2 regions of the Streptomyces boninensis genome follow, and region 2 is predicted to be linked to the other one. Evidence: riboswitches for the same ligand, from Rfam matches in the RefSeq annotation. Region 2 holds a riboswitch; the other holds the start of a gene.
The links. Region 2 has a riboswitch for glycine ahead of gcvT (glycine cleavage system aminomethyltransferase GcvT). Riboswitches for the same ligand answer to the same signal wherever they lie in the genome.
Positions count from the first base shown of each region.

Region 1: it holds a riboswitch for glycine, as region 2 does, so the genes downstream of both, gcvP (aminomethyl-transferring glycine dehydrogenase) here and gcvT (glycine cleavage system aminomethyltransferase GcvT) in region 2, are expected to answer to the same signal.

Region 1 covers NZ_CP183837.1:840,846-844,245, forward strand. The annotation lists gene gcvP (aminomethyl-transferring glycine dehydrogenase) at 1-2,002, opposite strand, end outside; glycine riboswitch at 2,172-2,273, opposite strand; gene ACNNMR_RS03820 (PRC-barrel domain-containing protein) at 2,391-2,768, shown strand; gene ACNNMR_RS03825 (DNA polymerase IV) at 2,855-3,400, opposite strand, start outside.
Region 2 covers NZ_CP183837.1:6,785,108-6,788,507, reverse strand. The annotation lists gene ACNNMR_RS31135 (enhanced serine sensitivity protein SseB C-terminal domain-containing protein) at 1-305, opposite strand, end outside; gene ACNNMR_RS31130 (enhanced serine sensitivity protein SseB) at 410-1,141, opposite strand; gene ACNNMR_RS31125 (AAA family ATPase) at 1,188-1,847, opposite strand; glycine riboswitch at 1,975-2,079, shown strand; gene gcvT (glycine cleavage system aminomethyltransferase GcvT) at 2,228-3,349, shown strand.

The DNA of each region.
Region 1 (3,400 bases), 5.9 Mb from region 2:
CCTCGGTGATCTGCTCCTCGAACACGCCGTGCGTGGACGGGTAGGTGACCATGAGGACGGCGAGCTGGTCGCCGTGCTGCTCGATCTTGGCGTGCAGGTCCTCGACGTCCACGTCGCCGGACTCGGCGGTCTTCACCACGACGACCTTCATGCCCGCCATGACGGCGCTGGCGGCGTTGGTGCCGTGCGCCGAGGCGGGGATGAGGCAGATGTTGCGGCCGGTGTCGCCATTGGCGCGGTGGTACGCGCGGATGGCGAGCAGGCCCGCGAGCTCGCCCTGGGAGCCGGCGTTGGGCTGCAGGGAGACCTTGGCGTAGCCCGTGACCTCGGCGAGCTGGTCCTCGAGCTGGTGGATCAGGTCGAGGTAGCCGGCGGCCTGGTCGGCGGGGGCAAAGGGGTGCAGGGCGCCGAACTCGGGCCAGGTCACCGCCTCCATCTCGGTGGTGGCGTTGAGCTTCATCGTGCAGGAGCCGAGTGGGATCATGCCGCGGTCGAGCGCGTAGTCCTTGTCGGCGAGGCCGCGCAGGTAGCGCAGCATGGCCGTCTCGGAGCGGTGCGCGTGGAAGACCGGGTGGGTGAGGTATTCGCTCGTACGGACGAGGGCGCCCGGGAGCGCGTCGTCGGTGGCGGCGTCCAGCGCGTCCACGTCGCCCTCGACACCGAACGCGGCCCAGACGGCGGCGAGGTGCTCGCGGGTGGTGGTCTCGTCGCAGGTGATGCCGACGTGATCGGCGTCGGTGAGGCGGAGGTTGATGCCCGCCTTGCGGGCCTTGGCGACGACGTCCGCGGCGCGGCCGGGGGTCCTGGCCGTAACGGTGTCGAAGAAGGCGTCGCCGGTGAGCTCCACGCCGCCGGCGCGCAGGCCCGCCGCGAGGACCGCGGCGAGGCGGTGGGTGCGGCGGGCGATGGCGGCCAGGCCGTCGGGGCCGTGGTAGACCGCGTACATGCCCGCCATCACGGCGAGGAGCACCTGCGCGGTGCAGATGTTGCTGGTGGCCTTCTCGCGGCGGATGTGCTGCTCGCGGGTCTGCAGCGCGAGGCGGTACGCCTGCTGGCCGTCGGTGTCCTTGGACACGCCGACGAGCCGGCCGGGGAGGCTGCGGGCGAACTTGTCGCGCACCGACATGTATCCGGCGTGCGGCCCGCCGAAGCCCATCGGGACGCCGAAGCGCTGTGTGGTGCCGACCGCGATGTCGGCGCCCAGCTCGCCGGGGGCGGTGAGGAGCGTGAGCGCCAGGAGGTCGGCGGCGACGGTGACGACCGCGCCGAGCTCGTGCGCCTGGTCGATGACGGGCTTCAGGTCCCGTACGGCACCGGAAGCGCCCGGGTACTGCAGCAGCACGCCGAAGACGCCGCGCTCGGCGAACTCGGCCGGGATGCCCGCGCTCAGGTCGGCGACGACGACCTCGACGCCGGTCGGCTCGGCGCGGGTCGCTATGACGGCGACCGTCTGCGGAAGCGTTTCGGCGTCGACGAGGAAGACGCCGTCCTTGACCTTGCCGACCCGGCGGGAGAGCGCCATCGCCTCGGCGGCGGCGGTGCCTTCGTCCAGGAGGGAGGCGCCCGCGGTGGGCAGCCCGGTGAGGTCGGCGACGACGGTCTGGAAGTTCAGCAGGGCCTCCAGGCGGCCCTGGGAGATCTCCGGCTGGTACGGGGTGTACGCCGTGTACCAGGCCGGGTTCTCCATCACGTTGCGGAGGATGACCGGCGGGGTGTGGGTGCCGTGGTAGCCGAGGCCGATCATCGAGGTGAGGACCTCGTTCCGGTCGGCCAGCGTGCGCAGTTCGGCCAGCACCTCGGCCTCGGTGCGGGCGTCGGGGAGGGCGAGGTGCTCGGCGCCCTTGATCACCTCGGGCACGGCGGCGGCGGTGAGCTCGGCCAGCGATCCATAGCCGACCTGGGCGAGCATCTTCGCCTGGGCGGCGGCGTCAGGGCCGATGTGGCGCTGCTCGAAGGGCGTGCCGCGCTCGAGGTCGGCGAGTGGGGTGCGCTTGGCGGTCATCGTGTGAAGGCCTCCTGGTCGCGTGGACCTATGAGGGCACCATGGGCGGGTACCCGGACGGCCTCCCCCTCTGTCATCGCTACCTGAGAGCTTCGCCCCCGCGCCTAAACGGAGGCTTGCACCGTCGGTGAGGAAGGGCCTTTCGGCCCGCCCTGCTTTCCAGAGTGACCTCGTCCGTGCGGTACGGGTGCCTGAGAGATTCCGGGGAGGATTTGCTCCTTCGGCGCCTCGGGCCCTGGGGTGGGTCCGGGGGCTCTCCCGCGCGGGGTCAACAGCCATGGCCAGCGTATCAGCGCAGACCCGGTCGCTTCCCCCGAGTGGCCGGAGCGCGCATTCTGGCTTTTGGTAGTTCCAGGCGACCAGCTTCGATCGCGTTGGAGGGACCGAAGTGCAGACCGATATCGATCCGCGGAGCCTCATCGGCCGGAAGGCCTTCGACAGCCGTGGCGGCAAGATCGGCACAGTCGACGAGGTCTACCTCGACGACGCGACCGGGCGGCCGGAGTGGGCCGCCGTGCGGACAGGGCTCTTCCACCGGGACGTGTTCGTACCGCTGGAGCCGAGCGAGGTGGTCTCCGAGGCACTGCGGGTGCCATTCGAGCGCGACCTGATCAAGGACGCCCCGGACTTCGGCGTGGGCCGCCACCTCTCCCCCGAGCAGGAGCTGCAGCTCTACCACCACTACGGCCTCGCGCTGCCGACGGTGGACCCGCGGACGCGGGGCACGGACCGGAACTTCGGCAGCCTGGCGAACGGGGACGCGTAACAGCCCGTCCGGCGTTTGAGGACGAGCGCCGCAGGCGCGATATCCGCGCGCAGCGCGGACCAGGACGGCCGCGTGGCCAGAGTCCGCTATCCCACCAGCGGCAGCGGCTCCGACATCGTCAGCTCCGGGTCGTCCGCCGCGAAGGTGCGGATTCGCCCCGGCGCGCTGTCGGGGCGCTCGAAGCGCACCGTCACCCGGCCCACACCGCTGCCCTGGACCCAGCCGGGGCCGTACTCCGGGTGGTGCACGTCGAGGCCGGGAAGCCAGCGGCGTACGGGCTCGGGGGCCGGCTCCTCGGCGGCGGCCAGCTGCTCCGGCTCCTCCTCGGCGACCGGCTCCGGGTGCTCCTCGGCGAACTGGGCGAACAGGTCCTCCTGCGTGAAGTCGGCCAGCCCGCTCACCCCCACCCCGAGCAGCCGCACGCCCGCGGTGGTGTCCACGCCCTCAAGCAGCCGCTCCGCCGCCTCCTTGACCACCACAGGGTCGTCCGTGGGCCCCCTGAGCGTCTCCGAGCGGGTCAGGGTGGAGAAGTCATAGCGGCGGACCTTCAGCACGACCGTACGGCCCGAGCGCCCGGCCTTGCGCAGGCGCTCCACGCAGCGGTCCGCGAGCCTGGCCACCTCCAGCCGCAC
Region 2 (3,400 bases):
CCGCCGCCGGGGGCGTGCGGGTCGAGCCAGAGGCCCCAGTGGTCCGGGTACAGCGCGGCGGCGATGTCGCGGCCCGCGACCGACTCGGAGGCGCGGGTCCAGCCGCTGGCGGCGAGCTCCTGTGCGGAGCTGACGCAGGGCGCGTAGCCGAGCCCGTCCACCTGCATGTTGCCGTACTGGGCGTCCTGGGTGCCGGGCATGCCCTGCCACAGCAGCATCCAGACCTGGCCCTCGGCGAGCGCGGCAAGCAGCCCCTCGTACGCGTCATAGCGCCCAGGAGCCTGCTGCTCTACCAGCTGCCCCACCGTCGCGCCCCCGCTCACCGCACGCCTCCAGCCCCCGTATCAGTCCTGCACGTCACACGTTCCGCCGCACAGGCGTGCGCGGCTGCCCTGGCAATCAAATCAGGTTAGGCCCGCGCGAAGAAGGGACGCACCCGGTCTGCCATCCACGTCACCACCGGATCGGCGACCGCGTCGAGGAAGACCATCTGTACGGGCCAGGGGACGGGGTGGGCGCCGAGGGCGCGGCCCAGGGCGTCCACGGCGGCCTGCTGGGCCTGGTCCGAGGCCTCCGTCAGCTGCACGCCTACGTACAGCTGCGGGGGCGCGCCCTCCACCGAGGCGAGCGCCCGGCGCGCGGACAGCACGGCGCCGGAGGCGTGAAACTCATCGCCCGCCCGGCGCAGAAACTCCACCGGGTCCTCCTGCCAGTCCGGCTCGCTCAGCCGCACCCGGCCACCGCCGCCCCCCGCCAGCGGCTCGCGGCACAGCTCGGCGACGGCCTCCGGCGGCAGCGGCACGCCGATCGCGCCACCCGGGTTGAGCGCGATCCCCAGCTCGGGCGGCAGCCCTCGGGCGAACTCGCGGGCCGGCGCCACCGTGAACGACATAGGGCTGCCGACCACCTTCAGAAACTCCTCCTTGGAGGAGAAGACGGGGACGTACGCCTGCCCGCCGATCTCGGTCGTCGGCAGATCGAGCGTCCCACTCTGCGGCCCGCCCCCCTCGGGCAGCGGCACCCACAGATGACTGCGCCCCACCACCTCGAGCAGCCGCGCTCCCGCCTCCGGCCGCCCGACGGCCGCGGCGAGCACCTCTTCCAGCTCATTGACGGGAAACTGCTGCTCCGGATAGCTCACCCGGGAACCCTAATCCAGTCACCACGGCCCGAAACAGATGGTCCGACTACTGGAACCGGATCGCCCCCACCCCATCCGCACCCCCCCGGTCGAGCAGCACCACGCTGTCGCACCCGCCCGCCGACCCATCGGCCTCCGCGGCGGCCAGCAGCGCGCGCGTCGCCTGCCGGTGCCGTACGAACGCATACCGGGACACCGCCCGCCCCCGCGCCCGCTGCCCGGCGAGCGCGACGCCCGGCGGCACATCCAGGATCACCAGGTGCACCCCGACCCCGCGCCGCCGCGCCTCCCGCGCGACCCACCGGCGCACCCAGGGCAGCGTCCCGCAGTCGTGCACCACGACGCCCGCGGCGCCGCGCAGCGCCCGTACAAGGCCGAAATAGTGCGCTGCCCGCACCAGGGGCCGGTAGACGGCGTACGGCAGCCGGCCCCGCACCCGCGCATCCCAGCGGTCCCGGGTGTCCTGCGAATCCACCCGCCGGATCTGCCCGGACCGCCGGATCAGCGTCGACTTCCCGCTCCCCGGCAGCCCGGAGACGACCACCACATCCCCGGCGGGAAAGCCCAGCACCCGCCCGGGAAAGGCCCGCCCCCGCAGGTCGGAGAGACCCGCCGGGGGCGCCCACACGGCGGGACCGCGGCGTGCGGGCACCCGCAAGCCACGTTCCAGGTCCGGCTGCGCCGGGGCGACATCGTGCACGTTCATTGGCCCCCTAGGGTTGCAGGCGCGTGCGGCCCGTCCCGGCCGAGTGTAAAGAAATGGCAATCTTCGGCAAGGCCGCCTCTCCGCAGGCATGCAATGATGGGCCACGCCTAACTGCATACCGGCCGTTCGAATCCGCGCGGGAGAGTCCGGGCAAACCCCTCATAGGGCGGGCCCGGCGCCGAAGGAGCAAGTCCTCCCTTGAATCTCTCAGGCCCCGTACCGCGCGGGCGAGGCAGCTCTGAAAAGTGAGCAGTCCCTCACCGGGAGTGCTCCGCCCAAGGTGCAAGCCGCCCCCGCCCGCCGGGGTCACGGTGAACCTCTCAGGTACCGATGACAGATGGGGAGGACATCCGTCCACCCATGTCCGGGAGCCTGAGCACATGACACCTTCCGCTACGCCCCGTCACACCGCCCTAGACGCCACCCACCGCGCCCTCGGCGCGACCATGACCGACTTCGCCGGCTGGGACATGCCGCTGCGGTACGGCAGCGAGCGGGACGAGCACAACGCCGTCCGCACCCGGGCCGGGCTCTTCGACCTCTCGCATATGGGGGAGATCACGGTCACCGGGCCGCAGGCCGGTGAGCTGCTGGACTACGCGCTGGTCGGGCGGCTGTCCGTGGCCGGGGTGGGGCGGGCGCGGTACACCATGATCTGCCAGGAGGACGGCGGGATCCTGGACGACCTGATCGTGTACCGGCTGGCCGATTACGAGTACATGGTCGTGGCGAACGCCTCCAACGCGCAGGTCGTCCTCGACGCGCTCCAGGCGCGCGCCCCCGGCTTCGACGCCGAGGTGCGCGACGACCGGGACGCGTACGCGCTGATCGCGGTCCAGGGGCCCGAGTCGCCGGACATCCTGAAGTCCGTCACCGACGCCGACCTGGACGGGCTGAAGTACTACGCGGGGCTGCCGGGGACCGTCGCGGGCGTGGCCGCCCTCATCGCCCGTACCGGCTACACCGGCGAGGACGGCTTCGAGCTGTTCGTACGCCCCGGGGACGCCGTCACGGTCTGGGAGGCGCTCACCGCGGCGGGCCAGGAGGCCGGGCTGATCCCGTGCGGCCTGTCCTGCCGGGACACGCTGCGGCTCGAGGCCGGGATGCCGCTGTACGGGCACGAGCTGAGCACCGCCCTCACGCCCTTCGACGCCGGGCTGGGCCGGGTGGTGAAGTTCGACAAGCCGGTGGACTTCGTCGGCCGCAAGGCGCTCGAGCAGGCCGCGGAGCGGGCCGAGAGCGCGCCGCCGCGGAAGCTCGTCGGGCTGGTCGCGCAGGGGCGGCGGGTGCCGCGGGCCGGCTACCCGGTGGTCGCGGACGGCACCGTCATCGGCGAGGTCACCTCCGGCGCCCCCTCCCCCACGCTCGGCAAGCCGATCGCGATGGCGTACGTGGACGCCGCGCACGCCGCGCCGGGCACGGCGGGCGTGGGCGTGGACATCCGCGGCAGCCACGAGCCGTACGACGTCGTCGCCCTGCCCTTCTACAAGCGCGAGCGCTGACACTTCCTTCGGCAAGCGCGCTGATTCTTCCGCCGGCGCGCTGACACTCCC